DNA from 2 places in the Rothia nasimurium genome. Region 1 is predicted to be linked to the other one. Evidence: predicted binding sites of a transcription regulator. Region 1 holds the regulator's gene; the other holds the start of a gene.

Region 1 (4,675 bases):
AGCATTCTGGGTGCGGTCTTGGGCAAACTCTGCGTAGGCCTCATCGATCACGACGATACCGTTGTAGGCTGCCACCGCATCGTAGACCGCTTCGATAACGTCTAGCCCCAGGCCGGTACCGGTGGGGTTATTGGGTGAGCAGAGAATAACGATAGAAGGCTTGTGCTCTTCAATCTGTTCAACTGCTGAGGCCGCGGTGAGGGAGTAGTCGGCTGCGCGGGTACCCGCAATGAAAGCGGTATTGGTGCCGTCTGCCAGCAGGGGGTACATAGAGTAGGTGGGCACGAAGCTCATGACCGAGCGCCCGGGGCCGCCAAAGACCTGCATAAGTTGCTGGAGAATCTCATTGGAGCCGTTAGCTGCCCAGATGTTTTCGGGGGTCAGACCGTGCCCCAGGTAGTCTGCCAGTTCTGCTCTGAGGGTATCGAACTCGCGGTCGGGGTAGCGATTCAGGGTTACGGCAGCCTCTGCTACATCGCGCGTGATGGCATCGATGACTTCTTGCGGCATGGGGTGGGTGTTCTCGTTAACGTTGAGGGTTACCGGAACATCAATCATGGGTGCGCCGTAGGGTGAACGGCCCCGCAAATCTTCGCGCAGGGGCAGGGCTTCGAGTGCTGTGGTAGTTTCGGTCACTCCCCTAGTGTAGCGACCTAGCCCCGTACGCTGCATTCTTGTTTCGCAGTCTGGCATAGGGTACCGCTCTTTTTCTTACTGCGACTGAGTGTAGACAGGCACCTCAAGAACCTGACCGGGAACCAGCTGTGCGCTGGTGAGGTCGTTAATCTGCATGATGCGATTGATGACATCGCGATTATCTTCACCGGGTGCCACATCTGCTGCGATGGTCCAGAGAGTATCGCCGTGCACAACGGTGACCGTTTGGCTAACCGGAACAACAGGTTCGACAGTGGCACTCTTAGCTTCGCCGGGTGCAAGGAAAGTCAGGGCACCGAGAACCACAAGAGCCACGAGGGTGAGTAGAGGCAGGCCCCTAAAAACCAGGCGCCCCCGGCGGGTCAAACGGATTTTCCCGCGCCCCGTCTTCGCTTTCTGAGACGGTTCTACTACCGCGCTAGGCCGCTGAGCCGGGGTAGAAGCAGCAGGGTGGGAAGGCAGATTCCGCAAGGGAGCTACAGGTGCGGGACGCGCAGACACAGGTGCCGCAAAACGAATGCGGTACTGGGGTTGCCGCAGTGCCCCGGCCGATGCGGGCACCTGCGGGTGCTGACGGACGGTAAAAGTAGCAGCCTGATCAAGGGGCTTCTTCAAAGAAGTACGAGCCATAAACTCGGGCAAGGCGATGGTGCTCATAAGTCTTTCTCCTGATTCACGCTCAAACATTCAACCAAAAGTCGAATCTTTGTTCTAAGATTTCTTCGTATCTATGTTCTATCAGAAAAATCGAACATAGTCGAGAAAAATTAGAACAAATGTTTGAATAACCTGTTTGCTTGACATAGTCTTAGAAGACCACTTGATAGTGAACACCGGGTGGCTGACATTTTAAGAACCAACAGAGACGAGATACCGTGAGCGAACGAACTCCGCAGACTCCGGCAAGCCCGCCCCACAAGGGCTCTCGCCCCCTCACTGCCCGCCAGAAAAAAATTTTGAGCGCCATTTCAAGCGCTATTGATGAGCACGGCTACCCGCCGTCTATGCGTGAAATCGGTGACCTCGTTGGTCTCGCTTCGCTCTCATCTGTTACCCATCAGCTCTCTCGCCTCGAAGAGATGGGCTATATTAGGCGCGACCCCAAGCGTCCTCGCGCCATTGAGGTTCTCACCGGCGAGACCTCCCCCGAAGAAGTAAAGCCTGAAACCAGCGTCATCACGCTGCCGATTGTGCCTACCTTCGCGCAGACCGACGATAACCTCGCTACCGTTCCCCTGGTGGGACGTATTGCTGCGGGCTCACCCATTGCCGCTGAGCAGGCAATTGAAGACGTCATGACGCTCCCCCGCCAGCTCGTAGGTCAGGGCGACCTCTTTATGCTGCGCGTCAAGGGGGACTCCATGGTCGATGCTGCAATCTGCGATGGCGACTGGGTCGTAGTGCGCGCCCAGAACACCGCCCAGAACGGTGACATCGTCGCGGCCCTGCTCGACGACGAGGCCACCGTGAAAACCTTCCGCCAGCGCGATGGTCACACCTGGTTACTGCCCCAGAACACCCAGTACGAGCCCATCCTGGGCGATAAAGCCACCATCATGGGTAAGGTCGTCTCCGTACTGCGCAGTCTCTAAGACTTAGCCTCTCACTAGTCGATTGACTGCCTAAGACGCTCGAGCGCTCCTAGTACAACGTCCTTGCGGGTTGTTGTCCAGAAGGGTGGAAGGGATTTCACCAGGTAGGAACCGTAGCGCTGAGTCGCGATGCGGGAGTCAAGGACGGCCACAACTCCCCTGTCACCGACCGACCGCACCAGGCGGCCGGCGCCCTGGGCCATGCGTACCGCTGCGTGGTAGGCAGACACAGCCATAAAGCCGTTACCGCCAGCAGCTGCTACCGCCCGGGTACGCGCCTGTGACAGCGGATCGTCGGGGCGGGGGAAGGGAATACGGTCCATCATGACCAGGCGGCAGGAGTCGCCAGGAACGTCCACACCCTGCCAGAGACTCATGGTGCCGAAAAGGCAGGAATCAGTGTCCTCGGTGAACTCCTGCACCAGAGCACGCAGAGACGACTCCCCCTGCAGAAGAATGTTCAGGTCGGTGCGCTCCCGCACGTACTCGGCAGCCAGCTCGGCCCCGCGCTTAGAGGAAAAGAGCCCCAGCGCGCCGCCACCCGAGGCAGTCACAAGCTCAACGATACGGTCCAGCTGCTCTACCGAAACTCCCCGCCCAGGTTTAGGCAGGTCAGAGGCTAGATACAGCACGCCCTGCTTGGGGTAGTTAAAGGGTGAGCCCACGTCGATACCGTCCCAGCGCGGAGCGTCCTTACCCATCAGCCCCAGGGCACCAGCGGCAGCATCAAAGCTTTCTCCCACCGTCAGCGTCGCAGACGTCAGCACCACGGTGCGGTTTTCGAAAAGCCCCTCTCGCAGGTAACCAGCAACTGAGATAGGTGCAATATTCAGGGTGGCGGGGTCATCGTCAGCTGCCGCCACATACCCCCTACCGGGCTCCCAAGAGCCGGTACGAGAAACCCAGATGACCTGATAAAGCGGGTCAGCGGTCAACATCTTCTCTGAGGTTTCGTGTACCTCGGTCAGGGCAGCACGCGCCATCTGGCGACCGGCGTCGCCGTCCTTGTCCCCGCTCTTCGTATCGGTGAGGGCCTGACGCGCCGCATCGCGCACGCGTTCCATGGCAGCGGCAACCCGGTCGGGCAAGCCCTTGGGCATCATCTCAGCGGGTACCCCGTTGAGAGAGTCGTCAAGGGCGAGCGCTGCCTGTTCTAGTGCCTTGTGGTCGGCATCCGTGTGCCGTTTAAGACTGCGGGCAACCTTGATAATAGCAGCAGGAGAGAGTGCCCCGGTGACGGCGCCAGTGACGCGGTCAGCCAGTTCGTGGGCCTCGTCGATGATGGCGATATCGTGGTCGGGTAGCACCGCAGCACCCTCAAAGGCGTTGATAGCGAGAAGGGCGTGGTTGGTAATGACGATATCTGATTCAGCAGCCCTGGTTCGGGCCGTCTCGCTGAAACATTCTTCGACCAGGGGGCATTTTTTGCCCAGGCATTCTGAGGCGGTGACGGCTACCTGCCGCCATGCCTTATCGCTCACGCCTGGCAGCAGCTCGTCGCGGTCACCGGTGTCGGTGGTCTGTGCCCATTCGCGAAGGCGCACAACTTCCTCCCCCAGTTTTCCGGCTGGACCGGTGGAGCCGGTAGCGGCGTCCATATCGAAGAGGGCATCGCCGTCGTCCTCGGGGTAGCCGCCTTCAAGCTTGTGCAGGCAGACATAGTTATTGCGGCCCTTGAGGATAGCGACGTCGGTTTCGTGCTCGGGTTCATCGCCCAGGGATTCCAGCAGGCGCGGAATATCGCGGTTAACAATCTGCGATTGCAGGGCCAGGGTTGCGGTAGCCACCACGATAGGTTTTTCTGCTGTTTGGGCAGCGTGAATGGCGGGTACCAGGTAGCCCAGGGACTTACCGGTGCCGGTGCCAGCCTGCACCAGCAGGTGTTTTTCGGTGTCGAGGGCGCGGGCTACGTGGGCTGCCATGGTGCGCTGGCCGTCGCGCTTCTGGCCGCCGGAGCGCTCCACGACGGTGTCGAGGAGCTGTAGGACGGGCTTGGCTCCGGGCAGGGTCTCTAGCTCCTGCCCGGTGGGTGCGGTGACGTGGTCGTTCATGCGCGCTGGGTTTCTACCGCCCCTGAGGCGATAGCTTCGTCGATTTCAGGTTGCAGTACCTCAAGAAGGTCTTCTTCGAGCACGTACTCAGCGAGGTCAGAGGCTACTTCTTCGCGGACCAGGGCCTGCACATAGGTACCATCTTGCACAAAGGCAGTACGCAGGATCTCGGCGTCCCACTCGTGCAGACGGGACACCACGCCACCTGCGGAGAAGGGTACCAGCAGGTTGAGCTCAATCGAGGGGCGGGGAATGGTGTCCGCAATCTTCTGCTGTAGCTCCTCGATACCTTCACCGGTGCGGGCTGAGACCACAACGTGGTTGGGTTCCTTCTGCCGCAGGCGCTCAATGACGAAGGGGTCGGCCGCATCTGCC
Region 2 (4,675 bases), on a different contig from region 1:
AGCCAAAATCACCGATGTGGAGGAAATCTAATGAGCGATTTTGAGAACGCACCGGTCGAAGCGGGCGAGCAGATTATCACCCAGACCGGCAACAACAAGAGCCTCAAAATTGTGCAGCTCTACCCCAAAGACATGAACATCTACGGGGACTGGGGCAACACTCTGTCGCTCTCCCGCCGGGCCCAGGCCCACGGTTTCACCACCGAAATCGTTGACTACAACCCCGGTGATGAATTCCCGCTTGATGGCGATATCTTTGTGGGCGGCGGCGGCCAGGATTCAGGCCAGTCCGTGATTCAGGACGACCTGCTCGCCAACGCTGAAACCCTGCGCATGCTGGCAGAAGACGGCACCCCCATGCTGGTCATCTGCGGTCTGTACCAGCTCTTCGGTAGAGAGTTCAAAACCGTAGGCGGCGTCACCCTCAACGGTATTCGCGTTTTTGACGCTAAAACCGTAGGCGGCGAAGAACGCCTAATCGGCAACATCGTTGAGGAATCTGAAGAGTTCGGCACCATCATCGGGTTCGAAAACCACTCGGGGCTCACCTATCTCTCCGGAGATACCAAGCCCCTGGCCACCGTCACCAAGGGCGAGGGCAACAACAAGGAAGATTCCGGCGAGGGCGCCCGCGTCCACAACGTCATTGGAACCTACCTGCACGGCTCCCTGCTGCCCAAGAACCCGGCCATCTCGGACTTCCTCATCAAGCAGGCTGCTATCAAGAAGTACGGTGAGTTCACCCCCGTCGTCATCGACGACACCCTTGTGGAAAAGGCACGGGCCTCAGCGTCCGCCCGTCCGCGCTAGAATAGTACGAGGTACATCGCGCCTGCCCGCGTGCAGGCGCACCAGACGAATAAGGAGAATCATGTCAGGTCACTCCAAATGGGCCACAACCAAGCACAAGAAGGCAGCAATTGACGCCAAGCGCGCCAAGGCCTTCGCAAAGTACATCAAGGCAATTGAAGTTGCAGCTCGCATGGGTGGCCCCGACCCGGCAGGTAACCCCGCCCTCGACCTCGCAGTATCAAAGGCCAAGAAGAACTCTGTTCCCAACGACAACGTTGAGCGCGCTATCAAGCGCGGCGCTGGTCTGACCGGTGAAGCCATTGACTACACCGAAATCATGTACGAGGCTCGCGGCCCCCAGGGTACCGCCCTCTACATCGAGTGTCTGACCGACAACCGCAACCGTGCAGCCGCTGAGGTTCGTACCGCCGTTACCCGCAATGGCGGCACCATGGCAGACTCCGGTTCAGTAGCCTTCCTCTTCGAGCGCAAGGGCGTTGCCGAAGTTGCTAAGACCGAGGGGCTGACCGAGGACGACGTCCTCATGGCCGTGCTCGACGCCGGTGCTGAAGAAGTCATCGACGATGGCGAGATTTTCACCGTTGTCTCCGAGGCAACCGACCTGCCCGCCATCCGCAAGGCTCTGGAAGAGGCTGAACTCGAGTACAACAACGACGACCCGGTCTTCCGCCCCACCATGCAGGTAGACCTGGACGCTGAGGGTGCTAAGAAGTTCCTCAAGCTTGCCGACGCCATCGAAGAACTGGACGACGTGCAGAACGTATACTCCAACGCAGACATCAGCGAAGCCGTTATGGCTGAGCTCGAAGCTGAATAATCAGCAGGGAAAGGAGGAGCGCGTGGCCCCGGCTCACGGCACCTCACACCAGCGCCCGGAACCCGCCCCGCGAGTTCCGGGCGCTGCCCGCATTCTGGGGGTCGACCCGGGCCTCACCAGGTGCGGTTTCGGTTTGGTCGATATGACGGCCAACCGCAAGGCCCACTTCGTCAACGTGGGAGTAGCGGGTACCGCCGCTTCGGAGAGTCTGGATGCCCGTATCCTTAAGATTCTGCGCGCGGCCGAGGCATGGCTCGACACCTACCAGCCCGACGCCCTGGCGATTGAGCGAGTTTTTGCCCAGGAGCAGGTCAATACCGTGATTGGTACTGCCCATGCCTCCGGCGTGGTGATTGCGGCTGCCGCTGCGCGCGGTGTGCCGGTACACTTCCACACGCCCTCAGAGGTGAAGGCAGCTGTGACAGGTTCAGGACGCGCTGACAAGGCATCGGTGGGGCGCATGGTCACCCGCATTTTGAGGCTTGACGCCATGCCCAAACCGGCGGACGCAGCGGACGCCCTCGCCCTAGCTATCTGCCACGGCTGGCGCGGCGGTGGCATTGGCTCCGGCATCAACATGGCAGCCACCACCCAGACCCACCAGGGCTCCAACCCGGCGGCAGCGCGCCGCAACGCGCAGCTCACCCCCGCCCAGCGCGCCTGGATGGAGGCGGAGGCAAGGGCAAGAAGGTAGATCGCGGTCTAATGATCAGCGGACTCACGCTCGCTGCCGACCCTCTCGCTGGTTCGCTGGCGCTCACAAGCGATTCACGCCAGCCCCGAGCCAGCAGCTTCGCTGTGAGTCCGCTTCTCATATGTGACAGGCAGAAGTAGCTCCCCACCCACCTCTTGTATTAGTACATATATTCGAATAGAATTGGTTTCATGATTAGCTCACTGACCGGTACCGTGACCCATCTGGGGTTGGAGACCGCTGTTATCGACGTTAACGGTTTTGGCATGCTGGTGCATCTCAATGCCCGTACAGCTTCGCAGCTGCGCCTGGGGGAGAAGGCTACGGTTCTGACCACCATGATTGTGCGTGAGGACTCCATGACCCTCTACGGCTTTGCTGAGCCTGCCGAGCGTGAGGTCTTTGACATGATGCTGTCGGTGTCGGGTATTGGCCCGCGTATTGCCCTGGCAGTGTTGGGTGTGCATACCCCGGCTGAGGTTGAGCGTGCTGTGGCAACCGGTGATGACAAGGCTTTCACCAAGGTTCCCGGTATTGGCCCTAAGGGGGCGCGCCGTATCGTCCTTGAGCTTGCTGGCAAGCTGATTTTGGCGGACGGCGCTACCGACCAGCTGCCTATCGACCAGGGTGTGAGCTGGAAGCCCCAGGTGCAGGACGCCCTGACCAGCCTGGGCTGGAACGAGCGGGACGCCGTGAGCGCTATTGAGTCCTTCATTGAGCACAACCCGAAGGCTGAAACCATGGGCGTTGCCGAAGCGCTACGGGCGGTGCTGGCTTCGCTGGGCAACCAGAATACGGTGGGGCGATAGGTAGAGTATGAGTCAGTTCCCTCACGCCGATGGCCAGATTCCCGGCCAGCGCCTGGTTTCGATGGATGAAGAGCCAGAAGAAAAAATGATTGAGGCGGCCCTGCGCCCCAAGTCTCTTGATGACTTTGTGGGGCAGCAGCGCGTGCGTCAGCAGCTGTCGCTGGTGCTTGAGGCATCGAAGATGCGCGGACGCTCGGCCGACCATGTGCTCCTGTCGGGTCCTCCCGGTCTGGGTAAGACTACCCTGGCGATGATTATTGCTGCCGAAATGGACGCCCCCCTGCGTATCACCTCCGGCCCGGCTATTCAGCACTCGGGTGACCTGGCTGCGATTCTTTCGTCGCTCACCCCCGGCGAAGTGCTCTTTCTTGATGAAATTCACCGTATGAGCCGCCCGGCTGAAGAGATGCTCTATATGGCCATGGAAGACTTCCGTGTGGATATCGTGGTGGGCAAGGGTGCCGGGGCAACCTCTATTCCCCTGGAGCTGCCGCCCTTCACCCTGGTGGGGGCAACCACCCGCGCGGGTCTGCTGCCCGGGCCCCTGCGTGACCGCTTCGGCTTTACCGGCCACCTGGAGTTCTACTCGGTTACCGAGCTAGAGAGTGTAATCCGCCGGTCTGCTGGCCTGATGGAACTCAACATTAGCCCCGAGGGCTTTGCAGAGATTGCGGGTCGGTCCCGGGGTACACCCCGAATCGCCAACCGCCTGCTGCGTCGCGTGCGCGACTGGGCTCTGGTCAACGGCATCGACCGTATCGAGGCCTCAGCGGCAGCAACAGCCCTCAACATGTACGAGGTCGATGAGCGCGGCCTGGACCGCCTAGACCGTGCGGTGCTTGAAGCTCTGATTACCAAGTTCGGCGGGGGACCGGTGGGCCTCTCCACCCTGGCTATTGCGGTGGGCGAAGAGACCGAAACCGTTGAGACCGTCGCCGAGCCCTACCTGGTACGCGAGGGCCTGATCGGGCGAACCCCCCGTGGGCGAGTTGCCCTACCCGCTGCCTGGGAGCACCTGGGGCTAGAGGCACCCGAGCTGCCCTAGCCGTCCGCCCCTGTAATATCAGAGGGTAACCAGCCAACTGCAAGGAACTTGGCATAGAATGGGGACTTAGTTTGTTCACCCCCACCAACTACGTTAAGAGGGATTCTCGTGCAGTCAGGCTCACCCCTGTTTATGCTCCTACTTCTGGGCATCATGATGCTGGTGCTCATCGTGCTACCGGCCCGCCGCGCCAAGAAAGCCCAGCAGCAGATTAAGGAACGTCAGGACGCCATGGTGCCCGGCACCCAGGTCATGACTAACTTTGGTCTCTACGGCTCTGTTGTCTCTATCGACAAGGAAGCCAACACCGCCCACCTGGAAATCGCTCCGGGCACCGTGGCTAAGGTTCACCTTATGACTGTCACCAGCATCGAGGAAGACACCGCTACCGCACCGGTAGCCGACGCCGAGCGTCCTGTCATCCAGGGTGAAGTCGCCGACGATCCCAAAAACTAAACCACAGCTTAGGGTGCGCTACCTCTAGATTCAGAGGTGGC

What was found. The regulator LexA, encoded in region 1, represses DNA repair genes until DNA is damaged. The targets are predictions, from matches to a motif close to TCGAACANNTGTTCGA.
Region 2: the regulator LexA is predicted to act here: its motif matches at 2,486-2,501, upstream of ruvA (Holliday junction branch migration protein RuvA).

The regions. Positions count from the first base shown of each region.
Region 1 covers NZ_JBHSTW010000011.1:14,162-18,836, forward strand. Annotated here, with positions in the region: gene ACFP6B_RS04750 (histidinol-phosphate transaminase) at 1-636, opposite strand, end outside; gene ACFP6B_RS04755 (LysM peptidoglycan-binding domain-containing protein) at 712-1,314, opposite strand; gene lexA (transcriptional repressor LexA) at 1,533-2,249, shown strand; gene ACFP6B_RS04765 (ATP-dependent DNA helicase) at 2,264-4,300, opposite strand; gene hflX (GTPase HflX) at 4,297-4,675, opposite strand, start outside.
Region 2 covers NZ_JBHSTW010000018.1:373,942-378,616, forward strand. Annotated here, with positions in the region: gene ACFP6B_RS08745 (MurT ligase domain-containing protein) at 1-31, shown strand, start outside; gene ACFP6B_RS08750 (type 1 glutamine amidotransferase) at 31-810, shown strand; gene ACFP6B_RS08755 (YebC/PmpR family DNA-binding transcriptional regulator) at 872-1,630, shown strand; gene ruvC (crossover junction endodeoxyribonuclease RuvC) at 1,653-2,324, shown strand; gene ruvA (Holliday junction branch migration protein RuvA) at 2,516-3,133, shown strand; gene ruvB (Holliday junction branch migration DNA helicase RuvB) at 3,141-4,178, shown strand; gene ACFP6B_RS08775 (preprotein translocase subunit YajC) at 4,287-4,634, shown strand.